4 regions of the Stenotrophomonas sp. YJH_SMC_94-11 genome follow, and region 1 is predicted to be linked to each of the others. Evidence: predicted binding sites of a transcription regulator. Region 1 holds the regulator's gene; each other region holds the start of a gene.

Region 1 (5,139 bases):
GCACCCTGCTGGTGCTGCCGGCCAACACCAGCTTCGGCGACATGGACGAGGTGGTCCGCCGCTTCGGTGCCGCCAACCTGCAGGGCCTGGTGCTGAGCAAGCTGGACGAAACCGGCCGCTTCGGCAACGCCCTGTCGGTGGCCGTGGACCATGCCCTGCCGATCACCTGGGTGACCGATGGCCAGGACGTTCCGGACGACCTGCACCGGGCCAGTGCGGCCAATCTCGTACTTCGCCTTGAAGATTTGCGCCGAGCGGCCGATATGCCCTGCAACCCGGAGTTGAACCATGCCGTCGCGTGAGTACGCCAAGCTGACCAAGACCTTCCCGCTGTCGGCCACCCGCAGCGAGCCGCTCGGCCCTGTGCGCACCATCGCCGTGACCGGCGGCAAGGGCGGCGTGGGCAAGACCAACGTATCGGCCAACCTGGCCGTGGCGCTGGCCGGCATGGGCAAGCGCACGCTGCTGCTGGACGCCGACCTCGGCCTGGCCAACATCGACGTGATCCTGGGCTTGAATCCCACCTTTACGCTGGCCGACCTGGTTGCCGGCCGCTGCTCGCTGGACGATGTCATCGTCGAAGGCCCGAACGGCGTGCTGGTGGTCCCGGCCGCGTCCGGCCGCCGGCACATGGCCGAGCTGGCCCCGGCCGAGCACGTCGGCCTGGTCAACGTGTTCTCCGAGCTGGAGCGCGAGCTGGACATCATGGTGGTGGACACCGCCGCGGGCATCACCGACGGCGTGCTGACCTTCTGCCAGGCCGCGCAGGACACCGTGGTCGTGGTCTGTGACGAGCCGGCTTCAATCACCGACGCCTACGCGCTGATCAAGGTGCTGTCGCGTGAACGGGGCGTGGACCGCATCCAGGTGGTGGCCAACATGGTGCGCGACCCCAATGAGGGCCGCGTGCTGTACGAGAAGCTGACCCGCGTCTGCGAGAAGTTCCTCGCCGATGTCTCGCTGAACTACCTGGGCTGCGTGCCGCAGGATGACTGGCTGCGCCTGTCGGTGCAGCGCCAGCAGCCGGTGGTGAAGGCCTACCCGTCCAGCCCGTCCGCACTGGCGATCACCGAGATCGCGCGCCGCACGGCCCGCTGGCAGGCGCCGACCGAACCACGCGGCGGCGTCGAGTTCTTCCTCGAACGCATCCTCAAGCAGCGCGGGGTGGCGGCATGAAAGGCGCGGCCCAGTACAGGGAAGTCCAGCGCTCGGCGGCCAACGACGTCATCGCCCAGCACTCGGACCTGGTGCGGCGCATCGCCCACCATCTGGCCGCGCGCCTGCCGGCCAGCGTCGAAGTCGACGACCTGATCCAGGCTGGCATGATGGGCCTGATCGAGGCTTCGCGCAGCTACGACGCCGACCAGGGCGCCTCGTTCGAGACCTATGCCTCGATCCGTATCCGTGGCTCGATGATCGACGAGATCCGCCGTGGCGACTGGGTGCCGCGCTCGGTGCACCGCCGTGCACGCGATGCTGCCGCCACCATCCGCCGCCTGGAACAGAGCAGCGGACGCGCCGCCAGCGCCACCGAAGTGGCCGCCGCGATGGAGATGCCACTGCCCGAATATCTGCGCCTGATGGAAGACGCCGCGCGTGGCCAGGTGCTGAGCCTGGAGTCGCGCATTGAGGACCAGGGCGAGCTGGACACGGTCGCACAGGGTGGCCCGACCCCGCAGCAGGTGCTGGAGCGCAGCGAGTTCGGCCGCGAGCTGGGCAAGGCCATCGGCCATCTGCCCGAGCGCGAACAGCTGGTGCTCTCGCTCTACTACGAGCAGGAACTCAACCTGAAGGAGATCGGCGCGGTGCTCGGCGTGAGCGAGTCGCGGGTCTGCCAGATCCACGGCCAGGCCGTGCTGCGCCTGCGCGGCCGGCTGAAGGTATTCGAGGCCGTCGACGCCGGCCTCGAAGAATGAACATCCCCGAGGCAGCTGCCCCCGGCCGCCCGGAATGAACAACAAAGGAACTCTGCTTTGAACAAGAACATGCGCATCCTGATCGTCGACGACTTCTCGACCATGCGTCGCATCGTCAAGAACCTGCTGGGCGATCTGGGCTTCACCAACACCGCCGAAGCCGAGGACGGGCATGCCGCGCTGTCGCTGCTGCAGAGCCAGCCGTTCGATTTCGTGGTCACCGACTGGAACATGCCGGTAATGACCGGCATCGAGCTGCTCAAGGCGATCCGTGCCGACGCCAAGCTGAAGACCCTGCCGGTGCTGATGGTCACCGCCGAAGCCAAGCGCGAGCAGATCATCGAAGCGGCCCAGAACGGCGTGAACGGCTACATCATCAAGCCGTTCACCGCGCAGACGCTGGAAGAGAAGCTCGGCAAGATCTTCGAACGCCTGGCGGCCAGTGCCTGATGGATACCACGGTCGACAAGAATGCCCTCGCCCTGCGCCTGCAGGAAGCACTGGACGCACTGGAGTCCGGTGACGAAACCGCCTGGCGGCAACGCATCGACGGACTGGTCGCGCTGCGCACGCAGCCGATGATGAGCGGCCTCTCGCGGCTGGCCCGCGAGCTCGGGCAGGCCCTGGGTGAACTGCCGACCGTACCCAGCGAGGCCGGCGAACTGGACGATGCCTGCGCACGCCTGGACCACGTGGTGGCGATGACCGAACAGGCGACGCACCGCACCCTGGACCTGGCCGAGGAATGCCGCAGCCTGACCGAACAGTTGCGCGCCGAAGGCCTGCAGCCGGGCCAGGATGCACAGCTCGAGCGCATCCGCCACAACCTCACCGAGATCGCCCTGACCCAGAGCTACCAGGACCTGACGGGGCAGATCATCCGTCGCGTGGTCGGCATCGTCCGCCGTGTGCATGAGGGCTTCGGCGCGCTCGGCCTGCCGCCGGAACAGCATCGCACCGATCCGGAACTGGCCGGGCCGGCACTGAAGGGACTGGACCGCCACGCGGTCTCGCAGAACGACGCCGACGACCTGCTGTCGGACCTGGGGCTGTAAGCATGAGCGCGGTATCCGACGACATCACTGCCGATTTCATCATCGAGGCGCAGGAAATCCTGGATCGCCTGGGCGAACAGCTGGTGTCGCTGGAGCAGGCACCACAGGACACCGAGCAACTCAACGCGGTGTTCCGGGGCTACCACACGCTCAAGGGCGGCGCCGGCTTCCTCGGCGTCACCGCCATGGTCGAGTTGTGCCACGCCGCCGAAGAAGCGCTGGGCATCGCGCGCGCGGGCCAGGCCGTGCTGCAGGCCCATCACTTCGATGCCGCCCAGCAATCGCTGGACTACCTGCAAGCGATGCTGGATGCAGTTTCCTCCGGCACCGAGCCGGGCTATGCGCCGCCGGAGCTGATCGCCCAGTTCGACATGCATGGCGGTGCCGTGGCTGCACCCGCCGCCGCAGCAGCTCCCGCTGCGGGTGGCAGCGACCTGATCACCGACGACGAGTTCGAGGCCCTGCTCGACCAGCTGCACGGCGGCAACGCACCGACTGCGGTGGCGCCAGCAAAGAAGGCCGACGACGGCCTGATCAGCGAAGACGAGTTCGAAGCCCTGCTCGACCAGCTGCACGGTGGCGCCGCACCCGGCGCCAAGCCCATCGCTGCGGCAGCGCCCGCACCGATCGCGGGACCACGCCCACTGGCCGCACCGGCCGCACCGGCACCTGCAGCGGCGACCAAGCCGGCCGCCAAGCCGCTGGCCGAAGCCGAACACACCGTGCGCGTGGACACCAAGCGCCTGGACGCGATCGTCAATCTGATCGGCGAACTGGTGCTGTCACGCAACCGGCTCAAGACCCTGCGTGCGCGCCTGCGCGACGAGGAACTGGACCGCGCCGTGTCCACCCTGGACATCGCCACCGCGCGCCTGCAGTCGGCGGTGATGCGTACCCGCATGCAGCCGGTAGGCAAGGTCTTCTCGCGCTTCCCCAAGGTCGCCCGAGACGTTGCCCGCTCGCTGAAGAAGGAAGTGGACCTGGAGCTGATCGGCGCCGAGACCGAGCTCGACCGCAACCTGGTCGAAGCGCTGGCCGACCCGCTGGTGCACCTGGTCCGCAACGCCATCGACCATGGCGTGGAAATGCCCGACCTGCGCGAAGCACAGGGCAAGCCGCGGATGGGCCATGTACGCCTGTCGGCCCAGCAGGAAGGCGACTACGTCAGCATCGAAGTGCAGGACGATGGCGCCGGCATCGATCCGGAGAAGCTGCGCGCGAAGGCACGCGAGAAAGGCCTGATCGATCCAGAAGCCGCTGCCCGCCTGAGCAGCGAGGAGTGCCTGCACCTGGTGTTCCTGCCCGGCTTCTCGACCAAGCAGCAGGTCACCGATATCTCCGGCCGTGGCGTTGGCATGGACGTGGTGCAGTCGCGCATCCGCGAACTGAGTGGCCAGATCCAGATCCAGTCGGAGCTGGGCCGCGGCAGCCGCTTCCTGATCCGCGTGCCGCTCACCCTGGCGATCCTGCCGACCCTGCTGGTGCAGGCCGGCGAAGACGTCTATGCGCTGCCGCTGGCGCGCGTGATGGAAGTGCTGCACGCACCGCGCACCTCGCTGGGCTGGTTCGATGGCCGCGCCGTGCTCGACCGCCGTTCGCACACGCTGCCACTGGTGGATCTGCGCCAGTGGCTGGATGTGACGCCCGCCGCCTCGACCCTGCTGACCATCGTGGTGCTGCAGGCCGGCGAAGCGCGCTTCGGCCTGGTCGTGGACCAGGTCCGTGGGCGCGAAGAAGTGGTCATCAAGCCACTGCCGAAAGCCCTGCGCGGCCTGCGCGGTTACGCAGGTGCAACCCTGATCGGCGATGGTCGCATGGCGCTGATCCTGGATGTGGACGGCCTGCGCAGCCCGCACGACTGACCCGCCTGCTGAACCCGTAAAACTGTGAAGTCACACCAGTAGCCCGTACCGGTGTCTCAAGTCCCATTCATACAAGCCGATACCGGATCCATGGATAGACTCAGCCTCATTGGACTCTTTCTCGCCCTGGCCTCGCTGGTCGGCGGCAGCATCCTCAAGGGCGCCGGCCTGGCGTCGCTGTGGTCGCCTGCGGCGTTCGTGATCGTCATCGTCGGCACCGTCGCCGCGATCCTGCTGCACACCTCGCCGGCGGTGTTCAAGCACGCGTTCAGCATCGTGCGCTGGGTCGTACGTCCACCGCACAGC
Region 2 (5,139 bases), on a different contig from region 1:
GTGCCGACCGTTGGTCGGCACGAATGCCTGCGCTCGGCGTAACCCCACCCTCGTGGGCATGGATCTTGGTCGGCACCAATGCCTGCACATGCGACCCTCCACGCATGGCGTGGATCTACCTCGGAAAATCCGCCTTCAACTGCATGCGCAGCGCCTCGACGATGGCGGCATAGCGGCGCTTCTGGACCAGATAGCTGGCCAGGAACAGCGGCAGTACCAGCAGCATCGGCGCCACCATCGGGCGCATCGCCACCAGTGGCAACAGCAGCAGCGACAGCATTGCCACGAACCAGCTGCACAGGCCGATCACCCGCACCTCGTGCCGCCGTGCGTTGAGCACGATGCGTCCACGCATCACCGGGAAGTAGCGCAGGCCGAAGCTCGGCGCGAAGCTCTCGCGGAACGCCATGCTGCCATCGGGCAGCGCATGGAAGGCCAGTCGCAGCCAGTTGTCATGTGGCAGGTCACGTTCCAGGCTGCCCAGCGAGAGGCGGGCCTGCATGGCCGGTGACGCCGCAATGCGCTCGTTGAACAGGGTGATGCCCCAGCTGAAATAGCCGGCCACCCAGGCCATCAGAAGGACCGTTTCGATCAGGAGTACTGCGATCAGAGCGATGGCCATCGGTCTTCCATGAACGGGACCGGTGGATCATGCCACTGCCCGAACAGTAGATCCACGCCATGCGTGGATGGCAGGCGGTCCGAGCCACCATCCGGGTGGGCCGCCCAGCGACTCAAGCAGCCTCTTGGCGTCAGTCCTCTTCCACCAGATCGCTGAGATCCAGAATCTGTGGAGCAACACTGTGCGCTACGATGCCTCGGATCATTCCGGGCTTGGCCCGAAGTGAATAGGCTCGCATCGTATGGATGGGATTGAATTCCAACCACGGGCAGGATGAGTGTCCCACGATAACGGGCATGTTGAAACTGATGTCCTTTGGGTCATCAAGTGGCAGGGTCCACTTCCCACCGTGTGCCAGCCTGACGGTCTCCCCTAGATATCGGGCGAACACGACCCTCAGAGAGTCCCGCTCATCCTCAGACAGCGTGGCTGCCATCAAGTCATGGAGGTGTTCCAGCCTGTCGAGGCTTTCGAGGCTGCAATCCAGTTCAATGCCATGCATTTGAGCCTGCGCGACCAGCCATTCAATCTGGCCGTCCATCAACATCAGGAAGTGCTCAAAAGCCTCGCGGGCTTCTTCCAGATTGAACGTCATTCAGAGGCCAGAGAGACGGGGGAGGGCGGCAGTATGTCCTCTTCCCCTTCCTCAGCCTATACAACAAATCCTAAAGGGCGACAGGCAAAGCAGAGGTTGCAGGTATCGCGTCGTCCATCCACGCATGGCGTGGATCTACTTCAGCGCTTCGCCATCCAACCCCAGGTCCCACGCCAGCCCCAGCAGTTCCTCGTCCGCCGGCGACGGCGCCGGGCGCGCGTCCGCCAGCTGCTGCAGCTCGCAGATTTCCTCGCGGGCGACCTCTTCCAGCTTTTGCAGCTGCTCACGCACGCTCGCGTTGCGCGGGCGCTCGGTGTCGGTGAGGGAGGGCAGGGCGCGGATCAGGGTCATGGTGCGCGTACAGGATGCATCCAGCGGCGGGTCACAGGCAAAGGCCCCGGACGAACCGGGGCCTTGCGGGCTGCCGGCGAGGGCAGCGGACATCAGGATCAGAACAGCTCTACCGTGCCGGCACCCATGCTCTGCTGGGCAACCGGCTTGTGCGGCGGGCGTTCCCATTCGCTGCGCAGTTCGCGCAGGCGGTTGCCTGTGCGCTGCAGGGCCGTGGCGATCTCTTCGTCGAACACGCCGCCATTGCGGTGCAGCAGTTCCTGCAGGGCCACCGCTTCACGGTTGATCGCGGTCAGGCGGTCCAGGTGGGTGTGCACGCCGCCCAGCGCCTGGGTGGCGATGTCTTCGAACTGCAGGGCGCGCACGGCTTCGGCCACGCTGCCATCGATCGCACGTGCGCACTCGGAGACTTCGCGCATGCCGTCGCCGAGCGAGGCATTGATCTGCGCGACATTGTCGAGCATTGCCGCCGCTTCCTGGCGTGCTTCGCGGGAGCGGTCCATGTCACGCGAGGCCATGTGCGAGACCGTCTCGCGCACCTTGGCGATGGCGTCCTTGGAGCTGTGCGCCAGCTTGCGGATCTGCTCGTTGAAGGTGGTCGAGCGCTCGGACAGGTTGCGCACTTCGTCGGCGACCACCGCGAAGCCTCGTCCGGCTTCACCGGCACGCGCGGCTTCGATGGCGGCGTTCAGCGCCAGCAGGTTGGTCTGGTCGGCGATCGACTTGACGTCTTCCAGCAGCGCGAAGATGCCATCCAGGTGCTGTGCCATCTGGTCGATGTGCTGCACGGTGGTGCTGCTCTGGCCGCTCACCTGTTCCAGCGCTTCCACCAGCTGTTCCATGCGGTGGCTGGCGTGCTGGGCGAAACGGGCAACGTCGAGGCCGGCATTGCCTTCATCGCCGGCGCGGTCGACGATGCGCGACAGCGCCTGGCTCTGCTGGCGCGACTTGCGGTTCATCGCATCGAAGCTGCCGCCCAGGCTGGAGACCGCCTGGCGGATCAGGTCGCGGGCGCGTTCCACTTCACCACGCGAACCGTCGATTTCGTTGCCGACGAAGTTGCGCAGTTCGGTCAGCAGCTGGTCCTGCTCACGCAGGACACGGGCATGTTCCGGGGAACGATGCGCCTGGGCGCGGGTGGTCCACCACGCAAAGCCGAGCCAGCTCAGCGTCATCGTGGTCAGGATCGCCCAGCGCAGGGCGGCCGGCCATTCGAAACCGATGGCGAAGGGGAGCAGCAGGGTCAGAGCCAGGGGGGCGGCCAGACGGATGAAAATGCGTGAGTACATGGACGTTCTCGGGAGGTGCACGGAGGATGTATCGGCCGTACCCCCTTTCTCTTTAACGTCGATGTGCTTGCAAGTGCATTCTGAATGCGCCGGTTTTCCTGCGCTTGGCGGCTTCGGGGTCAGAGCCCTTTCCGTGCCGGAAAGAGATCCGACCCTTGGGTAGGCAGCGGCGGGGTCGGATCCCTTTTCATGGAAAAGGGCTCTGACCCCACACCCTTACGCCAGCTGCCGGTCCACGGCCTCGATCATCGCCTTGCGGCCGAACAGGAAGTCCCAGTAGCTGCCGCCCAGCTGGCGCCACAGCACTGCCGAGCGCACCGCGGCCAACAGCAGGGCACGGATCTCGGCCACCACGCCGGCCTGGCCCAGGTAGTGCGGGTTGCCCTGCACCATCACCCGCGGCTTGAGGTGGCTGATGGTGTCCGCGTACAGGCTTCCCAGGCTGGCCAGCACATCCGGGTGGCCGCTGTCGCCCAGTTCGGTGGCCTGGCGCTGGGCACGCTCGATGCCCGAAGCAACCTTGTTCACGGTGGCGCCATCCTGAACAAAGCGGCGCTCAAGCTGCAGCACCGACAGCGCCAGTTTCGGCAGGATCGGATCCTGGCCCTGGTTGCGGAAATAGTTGTGCAGCAGGCGCAGCCCGGCCTTCAGTGCATGGCGGTCACCGAATACCGCCTGCGGCGAGGACGCATCGACACGGAACACGCTGTCCACGGCGGTGCGCACGGCGGCGGCGTCGGAATGGCCGGTATCGGCGATGCGGCGTACCTGCTGCAGGGCCTGGGCAATGCCGGCCAAGGCCAGGACGCGGTCGTCGACAGTGAAACTCATGCAGCGATTACCTCAAAAGGGGAGGGGGTGGTGCGCAGGCGCTGTTCCAGCGGCGCATCGGTGGCGGCGATCACCGCGCCACCCAGGCACACATCACCGTCATACAGCACCAGCGATTGACCGGGGGTAACGGCACGCTGCGGGCGCGCGAAGGTGACCAGCACGCTGCCATCGTCCAGCACGTCGACCGTACACGGCTCATCGGGCTGGCGGTAGCGGGTCTGGGCGGTGCATTCGAAGCGTCGCGCGGGTGGCGAGCCCGAGATCCAATGCGCCGGCTCCGATCGCAGGCGCTCGGACAGCATCCATGGGCTGTCGCGGTCCTGGTCGACGTACAGCACGTTGCTGGCCACATCCTTGCCGACCACGTACCACGGTGCGGCCGGGCGGCCGCGTACGCCGCCGATGTTCAGGCCCTCGCGCTGGCCCAGGGTGAAATAGAACACGCCCGGATGTTCGGCGATCACGCTGCCGTCGGCCGGGTCAAGGATCTGGCCGGGCCTGGCCGGCAGGTAGCGGCCGAGGAATTCGCGGAAATCCCGCTCGCCGATGAAGCAGATGCCGGTGGAATCCTTCTTGGCGTGGGTCGGCAGGCCGACGTCGCGCGCAATCCGTCGCAGGTCGGTCTTCTCCAGGTCGCCGATCGGGAACAGGGTGGCCGCCAGCTGCTCCTGGCCCAGCTGGTGCAGGAAGTAGCTCTGGTCCTTGGAGCGGTCGGCACCGCGCAGCAGCAGCCAGTGGTGGCCGCGCTGGGTCACCCGCGCATAGTGGCCGGTGGCGATGCGCTCGGCGCCCAGCTCGCGGGCGGCATCCAGGAAATGCTTGAACTTCACCTCGCGGTTGCACAGCACGTCCGGGTTCGGCGTGCGGCCAGCGGCGTATTCGGCCAGGAAGTGCTCGAACACGCCCTGCCAGTACTCGCTGGAAAAGTCCCGGAAGTGGAACGGGATACCGAGCAGGCCGCATACGGCGACCGCATCGCGGCGGTCATCCTCGGCACGGCAGTCACCGCTGCCGTCGTCGGCCCAGTTCTGCATGAACAGGCCGGCCACGGCCTCGCCCTGCTGGACCAAGCGCCAGGCGGCGACCGAAGAGTCGACACCACCCGAGACGCCCACCATCACGCGCGGCGTGCTCATGCGACCTCCCGGACCAGCGAAAGCCGATGGCGCTGGCCACCCAGGTAATCCGCCACCACCTGCCAGACCAGCGGGCTGCGCTGGCGCTCGCCGGCGGCCTGCAGCTCGGCCGGGGTCAGCCACAACGCGCGGTCGATGCCGGTGTCCAGCGGTTGGGCCGGGTCGTGCGAGACCGGGTGTGCTGCGTAGCAGAAGCGCAGGAAGGCGGTGCCGTCGCCGGCAGTCCACTGGTAGCAGCCGATGAAATGGGTCAGCTGCACGGTCCAGCCGGTTTCCTCCCGGGTCTCGCGCAGGGCTGCCTCGGCCAGGCTT
Region 3 (5,139 bases), on a different contig from region 1:
ATCCGCTTCGGCGGATTGCACCAGGCCGAACATCTGGTCGCGCGCCGGCTGGGTCGCCAACGACTGGTCACCTGCGCATCGCCGGAGTACCTGCGGGCGCATGGCGTGCCGGGCAGCGTGGAGGAACTGTCGCAGCACCGCAGCATCGTTGGTTTCCGCCACGGCCAGCCGGTGGCGTGGCGGATCGGCAGGGACGATGCCGAGGGAACGTTCATCCCGAATGCGACCTACCAGCTCAACGATGGTGACGCGGTGATCGATGCGGCCATCGCTGGGCTGGGCATCTGCCAGATGCCCATTTCACTGGTGCGCCGTCATCTGGATTCCGGCGCGCTGCAATCGGTGCTGGATGCGCACATGCAGCGGCATATCGACATCCATGCGCTGTGGCCACCGACCCGCCACCTGCGGCCGAAGGTGCGCTACGTGGTGGATGAGCTGGCGCGGTTGGCGGGTGAGGGATTGTTCGACTGAGCTGGCCACGATTGAGTTCCTGCTGGCTGCTTGTATACTATCCCCCAGTATAGTTCCTGGGTGGTTCGCCATGCCGCACTCCCCCGAAGAGAAGAAGAAGGTCCTGGCCCGCGTGCGCCGCATCCGCGGCCAGTGCGATGCGCTTGACCGCGCGCTGGACGCCGGCGCCGACTGCGGGCCGGTGCTGCAGCAGATCGCCGCCATCCGTGGCGCGGTCAACGGCCTGATGTCCGAGGTGATGGAGGCCCATCTGCGCGAGGAATTCGGCCAGCCCGCTGCCTCCGACGAGCAACGCGCCGAACGCGTGCGCGACATGAGCGCGTTGATCCGCTCGTACCTGAAATAAACGACGGCGCAACATGGCGCCGCCCATCCTGTCATTGCCTGTCCCTGGAGAAGCCATCATGAAGTCCCGTGCCGCCGTCGCCTTTGGTCCCGGCCAGCCGCTGCAGATCGTCGAGATCGACGTCGCCCCGCCGAAGAAGGGCGAAGTGCTGGTGAAGATCACCCATACCGGTGTCTGCCACACCGATGCGTTCACCCTGTCCGGCGATGACCCGGAAGGCCTGTTCCCGGTGGTGCTGGGCCATGAAGGCGCCGGCATCGTGGTGGAAGTGGGCGAGGGCGTGACCAGCGTCAAGCCGGGCGACCACGTGATTCCGCTGTATACCGCCGAGTGCGGCGAGTGCCTGTTCTGCAAGAGCGGCAAGACCAACCTGTGCGTATCGGTGCGTGCCACCCAGGGCAAGGGCGTGATGCCCGACGGCACCAGCCGCTTCAGCTACAACGGCGAGCCGCTGTACCACTACATGGGCTGCTCGACCTTCAGTGAGTACACCGTCGTTGCCGAAGTCTCGCTGGCGAAGATCAACCCGGACGCCAACCCGGAACACGTCTGCCTGCTCGGCTGCGGTGTCACCACCGGCATCGGCGCGGTGCACAACACCGCCAAGGTGCAGGAAGGTGACAGCGTGGCGGTGTTCGGCTTGGGTGGCATCGGCCTGGCGGTGATCCAGGGTGCGCGCCAGGCCAAGGCCGGCCGCATCATCGCGGTGGACACCAATCCGTCCAAGTTCGAACTGGCGCGCGAATTCGGCGCCACCGACTGCATCAACCCGAAGGACTTCGACAAGCCGATCCAGCAGGTCATCGTTGAAATGACCACCTGGGGCGTGGACCACAGCTTCGAGTGCATCGGCAACGTCAACGTGATGCGTGCGGCGCTGGAATGCGCGCACCGTGGCTGGGGCCAGAGCGTGGTGATCGGCGTGGCCGGTGCCGGGCAGGAGATCTCCACCCGCCCGTTCCAGCTGGTGACCGGCCGCAAGTGGATGGGCACTGCCTTCGGTGGCGTGAAGGGCCGCAGCCAGCTGCCGGGCATGGTCGAGGACGCGATGAAGGGCGACATCGAACTGGCCCCGTTCGTCACCCACACCATGGGCCTGGACAAGATCAACGATGCCTTCGACCTGATGCATGAAGGCAGGTCGATCCGTTCGGTGGTCCATTACTGAGCCGCAGCGTGGGCTGGTTCGATGCCTTGCGCAGGCCGCGTGCGGAAGATCCGCGCGCGGCCCTGGTTGATCCGATCGAGCAGGCGTTGCGCGTGCTGGGTTGGGTCGAAGGCGTCGTGGGTCCGCCGCGCGCAGTGGACTCACCCTTCGGCATTGATGAAATGCCGTTCGAGCACTGGCTGGCGCAGGTGTTCCTGCCGCGCCTGCACGAAGCCCGCGCCGATGGCCAATGGCCACCGCGCAGTGACGTGGCGGTCGCGGCGTACCGCAACCTGGACGGCCAGCCTGGTGTCGAACCGCTGCTGCGCCTGCTGTCGCAGCTGGATGAGTTGATCAACACACGTGACGGCTGACGCCGGCACGCAGGAGAGTTCCATGGAACGTATTGAACACCGCGCCTGTTTCGGCGGTTGGCAGGATGTTTACCGCCATCGTTCGACCACGCTGGGCTGCGACATGCAGTTCGCCGTGTACCTGCCGCCGCAGGCGGAAACGCAGAAGCTGCCGGTGCTGTATTGGCTGAGCGGGCTGACCTGCACCGAGCAGAATTTCATCACCAAGGCCGGTGCGCAGCGCTATGCAGCCGAGCACGGCGTAATCATCGTCGCGCCGGATACCAGCCCGCGCGGTGATGACGTGGCCGATGCCGAGGGCTATGACCTGGGCAAGGGGGCGGGGTTCTACCTCAACGCCACCCGTGCACCGTGGGCGAAGCACTACCGCATGCATGACTATGTGGCGCAGGAACTGCCGGCGCTGATCGAGGCGAACTTCCCGGTCACCGGCGCGCGTGGCATCAGCGGCCACTCGATGGGTGGCCATGGTGCGCTGGTGATCGCGCTGCGCAACCCGGGGCGCTACCGCAGTGTGTCGGCGTTCTCGCCGATCGTCGCGCCCAGCCACGTACCGTGGGGGCAGAAGGCGTTCACGGCTTATCTGGGCGACAACCCAGCCGACTGGGCGCAGTGGGACGCGTGTGCGTTGCTGGCGACGGCCAGCGAGCGCCTGCCGTTGCTGGTCGACCAGGGCGAGGCGGACGAGTTCCTGCAGACCCAGCTGCAGCCGCAGCGCCTGCAGGAGGCCTGCGCCGCAGCCGGCCATCCGCTGACCCTGCGCCTGCAGCCGGGCTACGACCACAGCTACTATTTCATCGCCAGCTTCATCGGCGAGCACGTCGCCCACCACGCTCGCGCCCTGCACGCCTGAGGGCTTTCCGGTAGTGCCGGCCGCTGGCCGGCAATCCCAGGGGAACACAGGGCTGCGGGTTGCCGGCCAGCGGCCGGCACTACCGTGGCGGTGCACGCAGACTGTCGTTTTGCCGCAATGGATCACGCCGCCGTGGCGCGCCGGCGCGTTATGGTGCGCCCATACGGCTTTGTGGATCGGGGGATGCATGCCGGTAGTGCTGGCGCTGCTGTATGTGCTGTGCCATGGCCTGGTGCTGACCCTGTGGCCGGGCCCCGCCGGGGCGGGATCGTTCGTGTTCCTGACCGGTGCTCCCTTGCTGGCGGCGACCGCCTGCCTGTGGCGGGCGCGCCGCGACAAGGCGGCGCTCGGCTGGCGCGCCACGGCAGCGGCGCTGCTGCTGTGGGCCGGCGGCATGGCCTTCAACATGATCGACGCGCTGGGGGCTGGGCGTGCAGACATCACCCCTCGCGCCAGCCTGTTCCTGTATGTGCTCTACGGCGTCCCCCTTGTGTTCATCCTGGCCCGCGCGCGACGCGAGCGGCTGAGCATCAGCTTGATCGATGCGGCCATGGCGGCACTGTTGGGCATGCTGTTCTTCGTGCATGCGCAGTCCTTTGCTGACCGGGTCGAGAGTGACCCGCTGGCGTTGTCGAACATGCAGCGCATGTTCGACATCCAGAACCTGTGCATTGCCGGCTTTGCGGTGGTGCGCTGGCTGGCCGGCGACATCCCCGAGCGGCGCAGCTTCTTCCGGGTGCTGGCGCTGTACGCATTGGTCTATCTGCTGGTCGCCTACTACATCAACCATTACACCTCGGAAGACGCTTTCGGCGCCTACAACGATCTGCTGATCGATCTGCCGTTCCTGCTGCTGACGCTGCTGGCGCTGAGCCAGGCACCCGTACCGGTCTTCGTGCCGCATCCTCGGATGGCGCGCACGGTACAGGCGGCGGGTCCGATGATCCTGCCGTTGCTGCTGCTGGTGGTCGGCACCCTGGTGGTCGACCACGCGCGGCCTCTGGCAGTCACCGGCTTCGTGGTGGCGACGCTGGGCTTCGGCCTGCGCAGCATCCTGTTGCAGGTGGACCTGATGGAACGGCAGGCCTCACTGGACAAGCTGGCGCGGCAGGATGGCCTGACCGGGGTGGCCAACCGCCGCGAGTTCGACGCGCTGCTGTTGGCTGAGTGGAACCGCGCACGACGCAGTGGCACCGAGCTGGGCCTGCTGCTGCTGGATATCGATCACTTCAAGGCCTTCAACGATCGTCATGGCCATCCTGCCGGAGATCGCTGCCTGCAGGCCGTGGCCGCAGTCCTGAAGGCCAATGCCGGCCGCGCCGGTGACAGCGTCGCACGCTATGGCGGCGAGGAATTTGCGGTGATCGTGCCCGGGAGTGCCTTGTCGGGCGTGCTGGCGCTGGCCGAACGCCTGCGCGGGGCGGTGGAAGCGCTGCCGTTGCCGGAAGGATCGGTCAGTATCAGCATCGGCGTGGGCTACCTGCATCCGCCGGCCCTGGCCAGTGCCGATCAGTTGCTGGCGGACGCCGATGCCGGCCTGTACGCCGCCAAGCGTGCAGGCCGCAACCAGGTGGTCCTGCATGCGCACGTGCTGGACGACGAAGGCAGCGCGCACGGCAGGATGGACTGCTGAGCGCGACCAGCCCGTGGCGTGCTGACGGCGTGGTGTCGTCAAACCGCCTGATCGTGTGCTCCCAGGCCAATCCAGTTCGCCGCTGGTCGTACAGAACCAGCCTGCTGGGCGTACCGCCCGTCCAGGGACATCGCGCTGGGTAGTGCCGGCCGCTGGCCGGCATCTCCTCGGTTGCCGGCCAGCGGCCGGCACTACCATGGCGTGGCCTCAACGCACGTCGCGCAGTTCCCAGTGGTGGCCGGCCAGCAGGCGCAGGCGCTGCTTGAACACGTCACTGTCGATACGGGTGGTGGCGACCAGGTTGATGCGCAG
Region 4 (5,139 bases), on a different contig from region 1:
GCCACCACCACGCGGTTGCGGCCGCTGCGCTTGGCCTCGTACATCGCCGCGTCGGCACGTGCCATCAACCGTTCGTAGTCCGGGTGGCCATCATGGCCGGCCACGCCGATGCTGGCAGTCAGCGACAGAACCTGGCCGTTGGCCAGTGCCACTGGCGACTGCGCGATCTGCCGGCGCAGGCTCTCGGCGATCACCGAGGCCTGTGACTCACTGGCGGCAACCAGCACCACCACGAACTCCTCGCCGCCGTAGCGGAACAGGTAGTCGCTGCCGCGGGTCAGCTGGCCGAGCAGGCCGGCGACGTGCTGCAACGCGCGGTCGCCGGCATCGTGGCCGTGGCCGTCGTTGATCGCCTTGAAGTGATCCAGGTCGAGCAGCAGCAGCGAGAACGGCGTGCGATTGCGCGTGGCCAGCTCGATCTCCCTGCGCAGCACGGTAGGCAGGAAGCGGCGGTTGAGCAGGTTGGTCAGGGCATCGCTGCCGGCATCCAGTTCACCGATGCGCTCGAACAACAGCGTCATCAGGGTACGGATGGCGGCCAGGTCCTCGCGAATGGCCGGCAGCACCGCCAGTCGTTGCGCCGGGGTGTCATGGTTTGCCCGCTGCAGGTTGCCGTCGATGCGGGCCATCAGCTGGCCGACCTGCTGGGTTTCGCTGCTCTCGCCGAAGCTGGGGATGCCCTTGTGGGTGAACCACAGGCCGAATTCCGAGGTCGCCAGGCTGGCGCTTTCGCCGGCCTGCACGTGGCCGGCGAGTGCGTAGAGCAGGGCGTTCTCCCAGTCCAGCAGCAGTGCACGCTGGCGCTCGCGTTCGGTACCGACATTCTGCACCAGCGAGAACAGCCGGTAGGCAGCATCGGCACGGGTGGAGCGCTCACGTGCATGGGTGTAGGCCAAGGTCATGCCTTCCATGGCGATGTCCATGATCGCGCTGAGGCAGTCGATGGCGGCGAACGCGGTGGCGCTGTCGGGCGCGTCGTCGCGCAGGCGCACGAACAGTTCGTGCTTGAGCACGCGCGCGCCGCGGGTGACCAGATCGACCGGAATGCCGACCCGGGCATGCACATCGCCGATCACCCGCTGCGAGGCTACGGTGCCGGCAATACCGTCGGCATCGGTGGTCAGCAGCTGCACCAGCCAGCGCTGCATGGCCGGCTGCAGGCGCTGCTTGACCTGGTCATGGGACAGGAAGCGGCGTGCACGCGCGTCCTGCAGCAGTACTTCGTAGAAGCGTTGGGCCAGCGCCGGCGGGGCATCGGCGGCGGCATCGCGCAGCAGCGCGGTGGCGGCCGGCCCGGCCTGCTGCAGGCAGTGCTGCCAGGCCTCGGCCAGCGGCTGGCTGGCATCGTCCAGTTGAGGTGGTTCCACGTCGATCTCTGACTGCGCACGCCAAACCACGGGTATCGGCCGTGGTGGCGTGCGGTTGATGGCGGGTAAGCCGGCCAGTTTAAGCGCGATGCAGGGTTGCACGGTGCGCAAAGCACATCGGCGCCACTGCGGCAATGAGTGAACGCATTTGAGAATCACTCGCATTGATGGGAGAATGCGCGCACGGATCGGGCCGCAGGCGACTGCAGCGACGCTCCGCCTCCCCCTCGTCGTTGCCTCAAGCCCTTTGCCAGAGGCCCCGTTGCCCTGCCAGAAGGTCCAGATCATGTCTCCTGCCGTTGTCCTTTCGCCGCGCCCGCTGGCGCTTGCCGTTGCCGCCCTGCTGGCGGGCAGCGCCCTGACCGCCCAGGCTGAAACCGACGCCACCGATATCGACACGGTGCATGTCACCGCCTCGCAGATTGCCCGCCAGGCGTTGGGTACCTCGACCATCACCGCCGAGGACATCGCCCGGCGCCCGCCGGCCAACGACATCGCCGAACTGCTGCGGACCATGCCGGGCGTCAACCTCACCGGCAACAGCGCCTCGGGCCAGTACGGCAACAACCGCCAGATCGACCTGCGCGGCATGGGCCCGGAAAACACCCTGATCCTGGTCGACGGCAAGCGCATCGGTGCGCGTGATGCCGTGCGCATGGGCCGCAGCGGTGAGCGCAATACCCGCGGTGACACCAACTGGGTGCCAGCGGAAATGATCGAGCGCATCGAAGTGCTGCGCGGCCCGGCGGCGGCGCGCTATGGCTCCGGTGCGTCCGGCGGCGTGGTCAACATCATCACCAAGCGCCCGACCGGCGACCTTGCCGGTGCGGTCGACCTGTACGGGCTGGTGCCTGAACACAGCGCCGAAGGTGGCAGCGAGCGCGTCGGCCTGCAGCTGAGTGGGCCGATGACCGACACGCTGTCGTTCCGCCTGTACGGCAACCTCAACAAGACCGACGCCGATTCACTCGATCTCAACCGTCAGTACGCCACCCAGCCGAACGCAGTGCCACCGGCTGGCCGCGAGGGCGTCAAGAACCGCGACGTCAACGCGCTGCTGCGCTGGGACGTGACCGCCAACCAGGTGGTCGAGTTCGAGGCGGGTACCAGCCGCCAGGGCAACATCTACGCCGGCGACCGTGCGGTCAGCACCACCGGCACTTCAACCGGCGTTGATCTGGCGGCGCTGGCCGACGGCAAGGCGGAGACCAACCGCATGTACCGCAACACCGGCGCGATCAGCCATCGTGGTCGCTGGGGCGATGTCACCTCGCGGGTGACGGCCGCGGTGGAAGCGGTGAACAACTCGCGCATCAACGAAGGCCTGGCCGGTGGCCCGGAAGGCAGCTTCAACGGCACCGACTGGTCGACCTCGCGCCTGCGCAACTACCAGCTGGACGGTGAAGTCAGCTTCCCGACCACGCTGGGTGGTGCCGAGAACATCTGGACGCTGGGCTTTGAATACCTGGACAGCCGCCTGACCGACCCGTACTCGATGAGCCAGTCCAGCAGCAGCGGCGGTGGCATCCCGGGGCTGTCGGCTGATCGTGCGCGCGGCAAGGCCGATGCGCAGACCACGGCGGTGTTCGTGGAAGACAACATCTACCTGGGCGAGCGCTGGATCGTTACCCCGGGCCTGCGCTTCGACCACCACAGCCAGTTCGGCAACAACACCAGCCCCAGCCTCAACGCGCAGTTCCGTATCAGCAGCGACTGGGTGGTGAAGGGCGGCATTGCCCGCGCGTTCAAGGCGCCGAACCTGTACCAGTCGAATCCGGACTATCTCTACTACACCCGCGGCAACGGCTGCCCCAATGCGCTGCCGAGCCTGGGCGCCGGTTGCTACATGCGCGGCAACGCGGACCTGAAGGCGGAAACCAGCCTGAACAAGGAACTGGGCATCGAGTGGGCACCGCAGAGCGGCTGGCAGGCGTCGTTGACCTACTTCCACAACGACTACAAGGACAAGATCCAGGCCGGCTACACCCAGATCGGGCTGACCGCCGACACCAAGGGCCGCATCTTCCGCTGGGAGAACGCGCCGAAGGCGATCGTGCAGGGGCTGGAAGGCAACCTGGTCATTCCGCTGCTGGGCGAGCAGGGCGACCGCCTGAAGTGGAGCAACAACTTCACCTACATGGTGGAAAACGAGAACAAGACCACGCACCAGCCGCTGTCGGTGATCCCGAAGTACACGATCAACACCATGCTGGACTGGCAGGCCACCGACAGGCTGTCCATGCTGCTGACCGGCACCTTCTACGGCAAGCAGGAACCGGCCACGACCAACATCAACAACGACCCCCGCTGCACCGGCAGCTGCGATGCATCGATCGCGCTGCAGGATCGTGGCGCGTACAACATCTGGGGCGTGAGCGCGCGCTACAAGGTGACCGAGACGGTCAGCTTCGGCTTCGGCGTGAACAACCTGGCCGACAAGCGCCTGTTCCGCGAGGCCAACAGCAGCGATGCCGGCGCGGCGACCTACAACGAACCGGGCCGCGCCTACTGGGCCAGCCTGCGCTTCGGCTTCTGACGGCAGGCCGGCAAGGGCTCGTGTGACCTGCAATGTTATAAACATCGTAATAGTCTCCTCCGCCGGCACCGCGTAGCCTGCACCGCATCGCAAAGGAGCTGTTGCCATGGGCCACGACCACGATCACCTGCCGTCCCAGATCCGCCACGAGAAGCCCTTGTGGTGGGCACTCGGCCTGACCACCACCTTCCTCGTCGTCGAAGTGGTGGGCGCGTTCTGGACCAACAGCCTGGCGCTGTTGTCCGACGCCGCGCACATGGCCACCGACGCGCTGGCGCTGATGATCGCGCTGGTTGCGGTACGGCTGAGCCGGCGCCCGCCGGATGCGCGCCGCACCTACGGCTATGCACGGCTGGAAGCGTTGGGCGCGATGATCAACGGTGCCATGCTGTTCGTGGTCGCCGCCTACATCCTGTGGGAGGCGATCGGCCGCTTCCGCCAGCCGCAGGAGATCGCCTCCTCCGGCATGCTGGTGATCGCGGCTGCGGGCCTGGTCATCAACCTGATCTCGATGCGCCTGCTGCAGGCGGGCAGTGGTGAGAGCCTCAACGTGAAGGGCGCCTACCTGGAAGTATGGGCCGACATGCTCGGCTCGGTGGCAGTGATTGCGGGCGCATTGTTGATCAAGTGGACCGGATGGAAACCGATCGACCCGATCCTGGCCGTGCTGATCGGCCTGTGGGTGCTGCCGCGTACCTACGTGCTGATGCGTGAGGCGATCAACGTACTGCTGGAAGGCGTGCCCAAGGGCATGGACGTGGCCAGGGTGCGCGACAGCCTGTCCGGCCACGCCGCAGTCCTGGATGTGCATGACCTGCACGTGTGGGCGCTGGCTTCGAGCACCCCGGCGCTGACCGCGCACATCGTGATGCGCGACGGCACCGACGCCGATGCGTTGCGCCGCGAGCTGGGCGGTCGCCTGCACGATGACTTCGGTATCGAGCACGTGACGCTGCAGATCGAGGCGGACCACTGCGGCGAAGCCTGTGGCGAACCGGCGCCGGCCAACGGCGGCGGACACAAGGGCCATGAGGGCCACGACCACGGCGAGGACGCGCAGGGCCATCGTGGCCACGTGCATCGTTGATCGACGATTGACGCGCGCGCCGGGAGATGGCCGGCGCAGCTATTCGTCCCGCCGCGAGGCCAGCCGATCCGCCAGCCGGGTTGGCTCCGGCAACCGGTAGCCGCGCAGGGTGCGCAGCACCCAGCCCAGCGCGGTATCGGCACTGATCC

What was found. The regulator FliA, encoded in region 1, starts transcription of late flagellar genes. The targets are predictions, from matches to a motif close to TAAAGTTTNNCNNNCNNNGGCCGATAA.
Region 2: AC5P74_RS10310 (methyl-accepting chemotaxis protein) is a predicted target of FliA. The motif match lies at 2,886-2,912, and genes of this name have one in related genera.
Region 3: AC5P74_RS02995 (GGDEF domain-containing protein) is a predicted target of FliA. The motif match lies at 3,248-3,274, and genes of this name have one in related genera.
Region 4: AC5P74_RS06910 (GGDEF domain-containing protein) is a predicted target of FliA. The motif match lies at 1,400-1,426, and genes of this name have one in related genera.

What each region holds. Positions count from the first base shown of each region.
Region 1 is NZ_JCAFTR010000016.1:19,463-24,601, forward strand. Features, by position in the region: gene flhF (flagellar biosynthesis GTPase FlhF) at 1-302, shown strand, start outside; gene AC5P74_RS19695 (MinD/ParA family ATP-binding protein) at 289-1,176, shown strand; gene AC5P74_RS19700 (RNA polymerase sigma factor FliA) at 1,173-1,916, shown strand; gene cheY (chemotaxis response regulator CheY) at 1,974-2,366, shown strand; gene AC5P74_RS19710 (protein phosphatase CheZ) at 2,366-2,971, shown strand; gene AC5P74_RS19715 (chemotaxis protein CheA) at 2,974-4,833, shown strand; gene AC5P74_RS19720 (flagellar motor protein) at 4,924-5,139, shown strand, end outside.
Region 2 is NZ_JCAFTR010000004.1:318,191-323,329, reverse strand. Features, by position in the region: gene AC5P74_RS10325 (hypothetical protein) at 116-622, opposite strand; gene AC5P74_RS10320 (hypothetical protein) at 753-1,217, opposite strand; gene AC5P74_RS10315 (hypothetical protein) at 1,353-1,568, opposite strand; gene AC5P74_RS10310 (methyl-accepting chemotaxis protein) at 1,667-2,857, opposite strand; gene hflD (high frequency lysogenization protein HflD) at 3,074-3,688, opposite strand; gene mnmA (tRNA 2-thiouridine(34) synthase MnmA) at 3,685-4,827, opposite strand; gene AC5P74_RS10295 (NUDIX hydrolase) at 4,824-5,139, opposite strand, start outside.
Region 3 is NZ_JCAFTR010000001.1:654,122-659,260, forward strand. Features, by position in the region: gene AC5P74_RS02970 (LysR family transcriptional regulator) at 1-474, shown strand, start outside; gene frmR (formaldehyde-responsive transcriptional repressor FrmR) at 545-820, shown strand; gene AC5P74_RS02980 (S-(hydroxymethyl)glutathione dehydrogenase/class III alcohol dehydrogenase) at 879-1,988, shown strand; gene AC5P74_RS02985 (YqcC family protein) at 1,997-2,341, shown strand; gene fghA (S-formylglutathione hydrolase) at 2,364-3,194, shown strand; gene AC5P74_RS02995 (GGDEF domain-containing protein) at 3,382-4,827, shown strand; gene AC5P74_RS03000 (hypothetical protein) at 5,035-5,139, opposite strand, start outside.
Region 4 is NZ_JCAFTR010000003.1:28,853-33,991, forward strand. Features, by position in the region: gene AC5P74_RS06910 (GGDEF domain-containing protein) at 1-1,367, opposite strand, end outside; gene AC5P74_RS06915 (TonB-dependent siderophore receptor) at 1,654-3,903, shown strand; gene AC5P74_RS06920 (cation diffusion facilitator family transporter) at 4,010-4,990, shown strand; gene nfi (deoxyribonuclease V) at 5,030-5,139, opposite strand, start outside.